4 regions of the Blautia difficilis genome follow, and region 4 is predicted to be linked to each of the others. Evidence: riboswitches for the same ligand, from Rfam matches in the RefSeq annotation. Region 4 holds a riboswitch; each other region holds the start of a gene.
The links. Region 4 has a riboswitch for cobalamin ahead of H8Z82_RS03075 (sirohydrochlorin cobaltochelatase). Riboswitches for the same ligand answer to the same signal wherever they lie in the genome.
Positions count from the first base shown of each region.

Region 1: linked by a shared signal. The riboswitch ahead of H8Z82_RS14505 (hypothetical protein) and the one ahead of H8Z82_RS03075 (sirohydrochlorin cobaltochelatase) in region 4 are both predicted to bind cobalamin.
Region 2: linked by a shared signal. The riboswitch ahead of H8Z82_RS07065 (cysteine-rich small domain-containing protein) and the one ahead of H8Z82_RS03075 (sirohydrochlorin cobaltochelatase) in region 4 are both predicted to bind cobalamin.
Region 3: linked by a shared signal. The riboswitch ahead of H8Z82_RS10150 (ABC transporter substrate-binding protein) and the one ahead of H8Z82_RS03075 (sirohydrochlorin cobaltochelatase) in region 4 are both predicted to bind cobalamin.

Region 1 covers NZ_JACOQG010000032.1:345-3,499, forward strand. The annotation lists partial or broken gene H8Z82_RS14500 (hypothetical protein) at 1-607, opposite strand, end outside; gene H8Z82_RS14505 (hypothetical protein) at 721-1,458, opposite strand; cobalamin riboswitch at 1,616-1,804, opposite strand; gene H8Z82_RS14510 (hypothetical protein) at 2,201-2,395, opposite strand; gene H8Z82_RS14515 (IS200/IS605 family accessory protein TnpB-related protein) at 2,679-3,155, opposite strand, start outside.
Region 2 covers NZ_JACOQG010000008.1:82,519-85,673, forward strand. The annotation lists gene H8Z82_RS07055 (glycyl radical protein) at 1-94, opposite strand, end outside; gene H8Z82_RS07060 (phosphatase) at 401-1,123, shown strand; gene H8Z82_RS07065 (cysteine-rich small domain-containing protein) at 1,244-1,537, opposite strand; cobalamin riboswitch at 1,817-2,008, opposite strand; gene H8Z82_RS07070 (C40 family peptidase) at 2,221-3,155, opposite strand, start outside.
Region 3 covers NZ_JACOQG010000015.1:17,789-20,943, reverse strand. The annotation lists gene H8Z82_RS10155 (FecCD family ABC transporter permease) at 1-744, opposite strand, end outside; gene H8Z82_RS10150 (ABC transporter substrate-binding protein) at 746-1,738, opposite strand; cobalamin riboswitch at 1,857-2,053, opposite strand; gene H8Z82_RS17145 (restriction endonuclease) at 2,476-2,760, opposite strand; partial or broken gene H8Z82_RS10145 (IS1634 family transposase) at 2,735-3,132, shown strand.
Region 4 covers NZ_JACOQG010000003.1:15,253-18,407, forward strand. The annotation lists gene H8Z82_RS03075 (sirohydrochlorin cobaltochelatase) at 47-1,480, opposite strand; cobalamin riboswitch at 1,682-1,857, opposite strand; partial or broken gene hisI (phosphoribosyl-AMP cyclohydrolase) at 2,004-2,318, opposite strand; gene hisB (imidazoleglycerol-phosphate dehydratase HisB) at 2,381-2,971, opposite strand; gene hisD (histidinol dehydrogenase) at 2,989-3,155, opposite strand, start outside.

The DNA of each region.
Region 1 (3,155 bases), on a different contig from region 4:
CAGCTATTTCTTCGATTGTTTTTTCACTCTGCAAATCGTAAGTTATTGCTATGGAAGAATCCATTAAAGTTCCGTTTCCCTCGATTGCACCTATATAAACATCTGTATCTTCATCGTCATAAATACAAGTTACGTTTCCTTTAATTGTTATTCCTTTTGCAATTCCATCACATCGCGAAAAGACAGTTTGAAATTCATCTGTTTCGCTATTATATGCATATGATTCATCAATTTGTACATTTATATTTTCTACAATTCCATTGTCATTTATACGAAAAGGAAATACAGCAATGTTTTCTTTTGCTTCTTTTGAAGCATATGTAATGGTGTGTCCTTTTCCGTTCAATATGCCGCCAAAACTAGATGTTGCTTCTGGAACATCTGAAATGTCAATGTCATTACATAGTATAACCGTTTTATTATTATAATTTTGTATATTTTCGATAAAATTATAATAATCTTGTTCTGTATTAATACAGTATTTCCCTGTTGAATCTTGTGATAATATATCTGAATTAGCTTTTACAAGATAGGCATTACTAAATAATAGAAAAGCTGAGAATATTAACTGATATAAGATTTTTTTTTCTTTTTTCTTTTTCTTCATATCTATTTACACCCTAAAATTAAAATAATATGAAAAAGAACTAATGCTTTATAAAGTGAAACTTTATAAAGCATTAGTATCTTCATCTTTTTTATTTGCTATTAAAATTTACTTTATTTCCAACCCGGAACCTGAATCCACTGATCTCCCTGCTGAACATAACTGGAAAATCCAAGATCTAATCCCATCATCATAGAAAAATCTAAGCATACAGTGTGTTCTTTAGTGTCGGAAAGTACAGTATCAACACCTAAGTTATCTGTATTACCATCAATAATAGTCATCCAACCTGAATAATTATTATAGTCTTTTTCAGAAAGCCAATCTGTTTTATGAACTGTATTATTCCAGGTTGAATTTTTTGTAACCTTCATGCTTTCTGTTTCTGTTGTATTAAGATCTGATAATTTGAAATATTTTTCTCTTCCGTTAGCAAGAGAGTTTGCTGTTTTATTTGCTGTACCATCATCTGCAAATACTTTCCCTAAATCGCTATTAGCATGATTTTCCATTTTAACAGCTGGAATATAATTTCCATACTGACTATCATACCAACTTAAAACTCCTTGATAATGATAAGTTTTACCATTTAAAGTCTCTTTTGTTTCAGTATCAGATCCCGAAACTGCTTTCAGAACATCTAGTGCAGTAACAGAACCATTGGAATTTGTTACTGTAACAACTTTTTCTGGCACAATGTCTGGTGACGCACTTTTTTTTCCTGTTAAACCAGTTGTCTTTATAGACACTTTTGCAGTTACTGTATCTGCCATAGCCGGTACTGCTGTGCTTCCTACCATTGTTGTTGCCATTAAGAATGCAATCACGCTTTTTCTTACTTTCATGTTCATTTCGTTTCCTCCTTACCTTAAATTATAAATGTATTATTTTTTTGCAGGTTATCCTGCAAAATATATCATTTCGCAGCCTTTTCAGACCACGTTTGATACCTGTTTTCCATAAAAAAGGGTACAAAAAATAAACCTCCGTTATGCCTACAGATGTTTGTTTTTTTCTTTTACTAAAGTCCGTCTCCTGACTTAAAGTTCCAACCTACTTGCTGCCCTTCTCGGAAAGGATCTTTCCAATGGTTTCGCAGTGTTCGTCCTTATTACAGTGGGGATAAACCGTACCGGTATCTCACCGGATTTCCGAAAACTAAAGGGATAAAAAGCGACTTCCGATATTCAGTTATCAAAGTGCAAAAAAAATCCCCACCATACTGGCAGGGAATATAATGTACAGATTGAACTTTCACTCATATCCTTCGCATTATAGTATTCCCTTTGAATACCATTACAAGAATACAGTGAACTGCAGACTAAATATACTGCAAGGGAACGGAACCCTGTTTGGGATTCTCACCCAACGATTCTTCAATCATTACCGTAGTAATGAGCTGTACATGTGCGCTAAACGCTATTCGTTTTTTACGAAACCATCTTAACATTTTGTCCATAATTTGTCAATATCCCGATTACAAATAATTACTTCCCTTATTATCCCCGGAATACGTCTGAGAAAACACTCTTTTACAGAATCTCCACAATGCGGAATATACAAATCAAAGGAATGATCTTCCACACCTCGGTTCTAAAGTCCATACTCATCATAATACTGCCTGCGCTTTTTAGCATCTGTCACTACGATCTGAATCTCATCATTTCTCTTATCAAGAATAAGTTTATTAATCAAAACACTAAGGCGTTCTTCTCCTCTGACTTCGCCAATTGCTTTTCCTTCCGCTCTTAACCTTTCCGATTCCAGTTCCAAAACTTTTCCACCCATAGCATCACCTATCCCTTTCTGGATCTTCTCTTCATCCTGGAAGATATAGTCCGAGATTTTTACAATCAGTTTTATCAGATCCGTATATAATTCCGACCTTCCAGATCCTGTCAGTTCCTTGTGAACCTCACATGACTGAAGTCACATGCTTCCAGACGCTTTAGGCGTCCGACTGAATATCGGCGGATACGCCTGTAACTTAGGTACGCAGTTATGCGCATTTCCCATGCCAGATATGGCAGGTTCCCACATTACAGGTAGTCCACTGTATATCTGCCTGTATCTATGCTGCTTTTAAGAGTTCCATTTCTGAATGGAGTTTCCTCAGATCTGCATAGACGCATGAGGTTCTACGCTTTACAGGAGGGACTTTTGCCTCCAGTAAAGACCTTTCCGTTGCCGGAAGGGATTTTAAAAGTTCCCTTATAAAATATCTCGCCCCGATATTATACGATGCCGACAGGTCACAGTTATATCTTTTTCCTGTCTGGAATACACAAAGACTGTGATTTTTCGGGTCACGGGACACACTTCCGGAGCCATCGTATGCAAGCCTGCTCGTATTCCATGCGCAGACTCTGGATACCCGCATTCCTTTTCTGTGTGCCTGATGCTCACAGCGTTTCTGGATATCCCGTTTTCTCCACAGATGCAGTTTCTGTTTTTTCTTTCCGGATATCTTTCCCTGCATTTCCAGATACTCGAATACGATCACATCTGCATGGTTCTCTTCTGCATTTTTTACGATCGCACCTGCAAT
Region 2 (3,155 bases), on a different contig from region 4:
AAGATTCGATCACCGGCATGTGCTCATAAAGGGCATCTACCAGCTTCTGGATTCTCGGAGATTTGGGAATATCTGATGTTTGAAATTTTTCCATATTTCTCCTTTCTCATGAAAGAGGAGTTTTTCATCTTCGCATTGCCATTCCCAACGCTCAGACAAATTTCTTTCTCTTTTTCATGTACTCATGTAAAGTCATTATACCTCATTCGCCTCATAAGGTCAACAAAAAACAACATATTTCAAACTGTTTATATGTTGTTTTTTGTTTGAATTGTTTGTGAAATTTAGTTGTTTTTATTTTGAACCCCAATTGACAATCTTTCTTCTTTCTGTCATAATTGTTATATATATTTTTTCAGAATATCTCTGCAAAACAGTCATTAATTTTATTTAAAAGGGGATGATCCTTACGTATCTTGCAGATATCCATACACATTCCATTGCAAGCGGACACGGTACTTCCTGCACAATTTCCGATATGGCAAAAGAAGCCGGACGCAAAGGCATGAAGCTTCTGGGCATTACGGATCACGGTCCCGGCACGCTTGCTTCCGGCACATCTTCTTATTTCCGCGGGCTGCCATTCTGCCCCAGAAAGCGTTTTGGTGTAGAAGTACTTTATGGCGTAGAACTCAATATTCTGGACATTCAGGGACATGTAGATCTAAGTGATGAGCTGTTGTCTAATCTGGACTACGCTATCATAAGTATGCATAGCCAGAACTACAGATCCGGAACTGTCAAAGAGAATACTCTTGCATACCAGAATGCAATGAAGTATCCTGCCGTAAAGGTTCTGGGCCATTGTGATAACCCGGCTTTTCCGGTGGATTACGATACACTGGCTTATACAGCCAGCAGAGAAAATGTAATTTTTGAAATCAACGAAGTCTCACTGACTCCCGGCGGATACCGCGGTGACACCAGGGCAAATAACGCAGAAATCCTTCGTTGCTGCCTTAAATATCGGCTTCCCATTGTTTTATCCAGCGACAGCCATGGAAAAGAGCATGTAGGAGATTTTACCTATGCAGCAGAGTTTGTTCATCAGACTGGTTTTCCCGAATCATTGATTCTGAACAATCAGATTCCCAGACTGAAGGTTTTTCTTCAAACCCGTTAGTTGTTTCCAATATGTGTTCATGCCATTTCTTATGCAGACATATAAAAAAAGATCATCAACAGATATTTCTCATATAAATATCCATTGATGATCTTTTTTATCTTCACCGGTCAACCATCCTTACTGCTGATCTGCGCGCATTTTCTTCATCAGTTCAGCCAGTTCCTGATATTTCCCGGTCACATATCCATAGTTCTTTCTCTTATGAGGAAGCTGACAGTTGGTACAGTCCTTCAATCCACTGTCTGTATATCGAAAATTCCCACCGCATTGATCCCCCAGTGCATATAAAGGGCAATAACAAAACAAACAGTTAAAATCCTCAGGATCTGCTCCCTTATGGCAGGGAAAAAACTCACATTTTTTATGACTAAAAAAAGAATACTCTTTATCTTCCCAATATGGTTTTTCCATATCTCATTTCCTTCTTCCAAACAAGCAGATAACAGATCAATCTATCATTTTCTCCATAATAAAGAGGGAGCGATGCTACTCCGGGGTAGAAGATTAATCCGTTCATGAGTGCGCGGAGGGAACGAATATTTCCGAAGTAGTATCGCCTGCCATTTAATCATGTATAATTCATAAAGAACAGGCGCATTCCATAAAAAAATGTCTGCCTTCGAAAAAAAGCAGACAACGCTCCGAAGCTGCGGATTCAACGGAGTTGGTTGTTACACTTTACACGGAAGTTTAACCTCGCCATACTAAGCAGGTTTCCTGGCTCCAGGCTCATCGCTCCTCTCTCCTTCTCATGCTATGGCACAATGGATCTGCGAGATTTGCTCCTCTGTTACAGTGACCGGATCGCTCAGGTTTCTCACCTGATTCCCTCTCTCTGTACCGTATAATAACAGTATCAGCACTTAATATGTTCTATATGGAATTATACTGACCTTATAATAGCATCACTGTTAGAGAATGTCAACTATTTATCAAAGTTTTTCAGAAACTTTTTAATCGAATCAAGCAAGTAGCGAAGCGGATTGCGAATATCCGCTTGACTTTTTTTCAAACAAAAACCAGGTAACAGCACATATGGATGTCACCTGGCCTTTTCTCATTATTTTTTTTGATCGGATATAATCTTTTGCAGATTATACAAGTCTTCTTACTGATACAATTGTTCTATATGCAGCATTGTCGCTGATCTTAATACCATCTACAGAGTTGGATGCATGTACAATACGTCCATTTCCCATATAAATTGCCACATGGCCGCCATAGCAGATCAGATCACCCGGCTGCGCATTTGCATAAGATACTTCTGTTCCACAGTTCTGCTGTTCATAAGAAGTTCTCGGAAGACTTACTCCAAAGTTGGCATATACACTCTGTACAAATCCAGAACAGTCTGCACCACTTGTAAGACTTGTTCCTCCCCATACATATGGATTTCCCACAAACTGTGTAGCATAATCCACTACAGAAGAGCCTGAACCTGAACCAGAAGAAGAATTGTCAGAATCAGAAGACTGTTCTTCTTCATAATCTTCCTTTGATACTGTATTGTCAGAATCAATAACATTGCCATACTCATCATATTCCACATCCTCACCGGACTGTGCATTATCAATGACATTGCCATCTTCATCATATTCTACATCATCTGATTCCTCATAGGTATCTTCGTCTGTATCCTCATCTGTATTTTCAACCGGATTTCCATCCTCATCATACTCTACATCTTCTGAGTTTGCTGCTTCCTCTGCTGCAGCAGCTTCTTCTGCCGCCTGTCTTGCAGCTTCTTCCTCTGCCTGACGTCTGGCCTCTTCCTCTGCCGCAATACGCTCTGCTTCCAGCTGCTGGATCTCTGCAGTCTGCTCTGCCAGAAGATTTGCATATTCTGTTGCCTGCTGCTGTGCATATGCGATTTCATTTTCATAATCAGCAGACTCAGATTTTTTCTGATCAATCTGGCACTGAAGAGTATAAGACTGCTCTTCATAAGAAGATTTCATTTCTTCCAGCTCTGCCTTATCAGACTCATACTGTGTTTTTAAATTATTTACTTCATCAATGGTCTTCACAT
Region 3 (3,155 bases), on a different contig from region 4:
TACCTCATCTCCAAGCAGCATCATATTGAGAATACGGCTCTGGGTGCAGAAAAACAGGGTTGCTATAAAAACGCAGGGAATAATCACAGCCAGATTTTCCCATTTCGCACCTGCCAAACTTCCCATCAGCCAGAAAGTAACTGTCTGGATTCCATCTCTGTCGCCCGCAATATAGACAACAAAGTTTGAAAATGCACTGCACACACTTCCAAGTGCTGTACCTGCAAGCAGAAGTCGGACTGAATTTGCCCGGCCTCCTATATTTGCAGTGATCTGTACCAGTACAGAAATAAGGAAGGCTCCGATAAATGCGCAGATTCCAATAGAGTTGGAGCCAAATACGGCTCCAACTCCAAGAAAGATTGCCACTGTTGCACCAAGAGATGCACCAGAGGAAATACCCAGAATATACGGATCTGCAATCGGATTTTTCACAATGGCCTGCATTACCACACCTGCAACTGCCAGACCCATGCCAACGGCTGTTGCAAGAAGAATACGGGGAAGGCGGATAAACCACACAATATCAGACATGGCTCCTACACCATAAACCTCCGGATCCCCGATTCCAAACACTTTATACAAAATTACACTATACACATCTTTCACAGAAAGATCTACAGAACCAATGGTAACTGCAGTCAGAATGGATATCACCAGAAGCACAGTCAGTAATATCACCGCCAGCACATAGATCGGCTTTCCATGAAAAATTCCATTTTTAAAATCCGGTTTTCTTTTCATTTTATTCGTACAGATCCGGATATAATGCTTTTGCAAATGTCATAATTCCGTCATAGGTTCTGACACCGCTGCAGTATACTTCATTCAAGTTTACAGAGAATACTTTGTTGTTCTTAACTGCTGAAAGGCTCGCATATGCAGGGTTATCTGTAATATCAGCGATTGCCTCATCAGATGTCATAAATCCATCATAGTTGATCATGAATAATACGTCCGGATCAGCTGCGATCAGATCCTCTGCACCAACGTTTTCAGAGTTCTCTGCACCAAGCTTCAGCTCTGCACCAAGTGTCTCCGGAATATTTCCGCCAAGTGTCTCTGTTCCATATACACGGAAGGAATCTCCCTCATCCTCAAGAACTGCTACGGATAACGGGTCTGTTCCTTCTACATGCTCTTTTACTTTATCAATCTCACCCTTCATCTGATCAACGATTTCCTCTGCCTTGTCTTCGCAATCAAAGATCTTGCCAATGTTCAGGATATCCTCATATTCGTCTTCAATTGTACGTGGGAACTCAGAAGCCGGTCCCTTTGCAGCACTGTTCAGGGACATGTATGTATTTACATCTCTCTCCTGCCAGAAACTTACATCAGAAAGCCAGTCATCATCGAAAGAAGAATACCATGCCGCAATAAAATCAGGCTCCATTGCAACAACTTCCTCTTTGGATGGCTTGGTATCCATATACTGAATCTTGTCAAATTCATCTTTTAAATCCTCACGCACATCACCGTCCAGACCGCAAGCAGCTACGATCTTATCACCGAGACCAAGTGCCAGAAGCTCTTCGATATTGGAGTTTGCATATGCAAATACTTTCTCCGGAGCTTTCTCAAAAGTCATTTCAACCGGTTCGTTCTCATAATTGTAGGTTGTGATTGTTACGGGATAATGGCTGTCTCCATCCTCCGCAAATACAGTTGTTCCCATTCCCAGGCTGAGAATTCCTGCCAGACATAACATTCCTGCTGCTGTTTTCATGTTTTTCATGCTTTTTCTCCTTATTTTTTCTTTTGTTTTTTTGCTTTTAAAAGAAAAAAGTCCGCTTCCATGAAAAAGCGGGCATCACAAAAAAACATGATACGAAAGACAGCACTTTACACGGAAGTTTCTTTCTATGAACCAAGCAGGTTTCCTGGCTTACAGCTTAAATCCCCATTCCCTTCTCACATAAAAATGCAATGGATATGAATGTGGCATAACTGAATACAGTGACCGGATCGTTCAGGATTCTCACCTGATTCCCTCTTCTGAAAATAGTGTAAATTTTATATATTTTTCAGCACTTGGCACATTTATTCTTTTAACTATAAATGAGCAAATTTGAGAAACTGCACAATTAAATCTTCAGTATGCGGACAGTAAAAAAGAATAAAGTAGTTTAATGTTCGCGTAATGTGTACAACCAGCTACAAATTTTGTGCAATTTTCGGTATTTGCTCATTTATAGCTTTTAAGCAAAATTATTATAACTTACGCTTTAACCAAAGTAAAGAATTTTCTTTAACAATATTTTTGATAATCTTACTTTTTTGTATTTGCTGGAATTCCCAGAGGTTGACCGCCCCTGCCGGGGGGGGGGATAAAGTTCGCGCACCACTCATATAGCATGTCTTGCAATCCATAAGACATTGAATTACATTCGTGCTATTCACAGAGAGATACAAAAGATGACATACACAGCACTCTTTCCTATGATTGTTGAGGAAATATTATCCCTTAACGCCTTATCTCATCACCATATCAAAAAGACTCTGATAACTATCCACAACATCAAAAACAACGCTGTCACTACTGATAGCCTTAAAGTGTTCCCGTGCGCAGTGTATCTTAGATTCCTCAATCGAACGCAGCTGCATAGAGGACATAGAGCCCTTGGTTTCAGCTGCAAAATAAATATGCTTTACCTTTCCCTTATAGAAAGCAATTGCCCAGTCAGGATTATAATTTCCTACCGGTGTCGAAATATAGAATCCATTCAGCAGTACAGATCTTTTGGATGATGATGTCAATGATATTTTAAAAGTAAGCGAAGGCAGATTGAAGAATGTTTTCGTATTATGAAAACTGATTTTTCTGCAAGACCAGTTTATTTACAGGATGATAACAGGATTAAAGCTCATCTTCTAATCTGTTTTCTCTCATTAACAATCTACCGTTATCTTGAGAAAAAGTTAAATTTGCAATATACCTGTGAAGAATTATTGGACTCTCTAAAGGCAATGAATTTTGCAGAAATACAGGAACAGGGATTCATCCCGCTGTATAAACGCGAAAAGATTACGAATGCTCTTCATGAAAGCTGTGGTTTTAGGACAGACTATCAATTTATAACAAAGAGCAAAATGAAAACAATACAGAAAAAAAGTAAAGGGAAGGAATAAATTATTATACTTCAAAACAACGG
Region 4 (3,155 bases):
GTTGCCTGTACCGGTTATCCGGCAGGCCTGATTTTATTTAATTTGATTATTCAGCATCTGCTTCTTCTGTTGCTGTTTCATCTGCTGCTGCATTATCTGTTGCAGTTTCATCTGTTGCTTCATTTTCTGATGCAGTTTCATCATCTGCTGCTTCAGCGTTCTCATCTGCAGCTGCATCATCTGTTGCTCCCAGGGAGTCGATTGCTGCTTTTGTATGAGCTACATACAGATCTTCTACTGCTGCAATTCTTCCAAGTCCTTCGATCTGGCAGTCAACACTGTCGAAATCTCCAGATGCTACAAACTGGCTCTTCCAGGAATCTTCATCATCGCCGGCCATATCGTTGTTTGCATGGTCACCTGCAACAACCATCAGAGGACGAATGATTACATTCTTGAATCCTGCTTCTTTTACCTTTTCGATTACTTTATCGCATGCGGTATCTTCCGGTTCACCTTCAACAGTACCGATGAAAGCGTTTGTGAATCCAAGATCATTCATCTGTGTCTGCATCTGGTCGTAGGTTACGTTTGCTGTATGGGAAGTACCATGTCCCATGAATACAAATGCTGTACCAGCATCTGCGGCTGCCTTCATATCATCGAATCCGGCTACCTTGCAAGCTTCATCTGTAATTGCCTGGGCAACTGCTTTTTTGTCATCGTTGATCACAGTAGCGTCATCACCAACCTCACCAAGCATTGGTTCAGCGATTGCTACAGATTCAAATTTATCTTTGTATTCATCAATTGCTTCTGTCATTTCATCATATTCAGCACCATGCATCAGATGAGTAGGCTGTACAACCAGGTTCTTAACGCCGTTAGCTACTGCACGGTCCAGTGCCTGCTGCATGTTGTCGATCACTTCGTTATCTCTTGCCTGTACATGGTTGATGATGATCTGTGCTGTGAAAGCTCTTCTTACAGACCAGTCCGGATATGCTGCTGCCAGAGCATCTTCAATGCCTTTGACATCCTCTGCACGGCTGTCGTTAAAGGAGGTACCAAAGCTTACTACTAAAAGCTCGTTTTCACCGATTTCATCCTGGTTGCGAGGATCATCTTTGGAAGCATCTCCTGTGTCACGTCCGAAGTAGTCAGGATCTGCATTTTCACCTGTTACCAGTTCCTTCTGGGCATCTGTCAGCTTATCCCATGCTTCTTTGGCTGCCTTACAGTCATCATCTGTTGTGTCTGTTCTTTCCTGAACATAGATTTTATCGATCAGTGCGCCAACCTCATCAGCTGCCTTCTGATCATCGGAAGAAGCATCAGCATCTGCGGAAGCGTCATCTGTAGCTTCTGCATCTTCTGCTGCTGTATCCTCTGTAGCTGCTGCGTCATCTGTAGCAGCTGCGTCATCGGCGGATTCTTCTGTAGCTGCGTCCTCTGCAAATGCAACTGTGCCGGTAGCTGCTGTCATAGAGCAAGTCATTGATACTGCTAACAATAAGGCTAACATAGATTTTCTTTTCATGGTGTTTATCCTCTTTTAATAATTAAATATTTCCGGACGGATGTATGCAAAGAAAAACAGCCACATCTCCGCAGCTGTTACTTTTCTCATTATACACGGTTTGTATCGGATTTCGTAAATACCGCATCTAACATAAGGATCCGGCAGGATACGATAAGAACTATGTAAGTCATGAGAACAAAGGTACTGTAAACCGCAGACCTCAAATTCCACGCTAAGGCAGATCTCCTGACTTCGTTCATCGCTGCTTCTCCCTTCCCGGTAAACCAGTGGTTCTGAAAAACAGCTCCCTTACACAGTGACGGTATCGTTCCGGATTCTCACCGGATTCCCTTTTGCACATCCATTAGGATGCAACCTTAACGTTATAACTCTTGCACATATTCAATTCGGATACTCTTTTTTTACCACAAATTTTAAAGATTGTCAAGAATAAGACGAAAATTAGCAAAAATCGTTTTGTATTTTTCAGACATTTTTCCGGATATTGGGAGTATAATGTCGAAAATCTTCAGAAAGCTTACCTTTGGTACAGTGGTTTGAAAAAGCAGGTTCTGTTTCCGGTGTGACAGGCGGCTCCCACCTGCTCCACCCTGGCCAGGATAGTGTCGTTGTCGCAGTCCAGGGTAAGGGATTTCACATATTGGAGATGTCCGGAGGTCAGACCCTTGGTCCACAGTTCATTGCGGCTTCTGCTCCAGTAGGTCATTTTTCCTGTCTCCACAGTGGTATTGTAGGCCTCTTCATTCATATAGGCCAACATCAGTACTTCACCAGTCTCATAGTCCTGTGCTATTACAGGTACCATTCCGTCACTGTTTAACTTAAAGTCTGCCCAGGTGAAGGTTTTTTCCCCGGACTGCTGTACAGGGGTAATTTTTTTATTCATATATGCCTCCTTTATGCCAGACTTCCCTTTGTGGAAAGTACGTCTGTGATCCGTGGGTCATAGGAGGTAGCTGCGTCCAGTGCCTTGGCGAAGCTTTTGAACATGGCTTCTGCCACATGGTGATTGTTGCCGCCGCTTAAGACCTTGATGTGCAGGTTCATGCCGCAGGAATAGGAAATAGCATAGAAAAACTCCTTCACCATTTCTGTAGACATATCTCCGATCCGGTCAGCGGTAAACTCTGCATCCCAGGCAAAATAGGGTCTGCCGGACAGGTCAATGGCACAGAGCACCAGGGATTCATCCATAGGAAGGATGCAGCTTCCGTAGCGTTTTATGCCCTTTTTGTCACCGATTGCCTCTTTTAATGCTGTTCCCAGTACAATTCCGGTGTCCTCAATGGTGTGGTGGTCATCTACCTGCAGATCTCCCTTTACTTTTACGTTCAGGTCAAAAAGTCCGTGTCTGGTAAAGCCGTCCAGCATGTGGTCAAAAAATCCTACGCCTGTCTCAATATGAGAACATCCGGTTCCGTCCAGGCTGATCGTTAATTTAATTTGTGTTTCTTTTGTATTTCTTTCTACCGAAGCTTCTCTGGCCATTGTATGTCTCCTTCTGATTAGTTCTCTTCTTCCTCAAAACGTACTGCAATGGAGTTTGCATGTGCAGTCAGCTGTTCAGATGTTGCAAACTGGACAATATCCTTGTGGATGTCCCTCAGTGCAGCTTTGGAATAATAGACAATGCTGGATTTTTTGATAAAGTCATCTACAGAAAGGGCGGAGA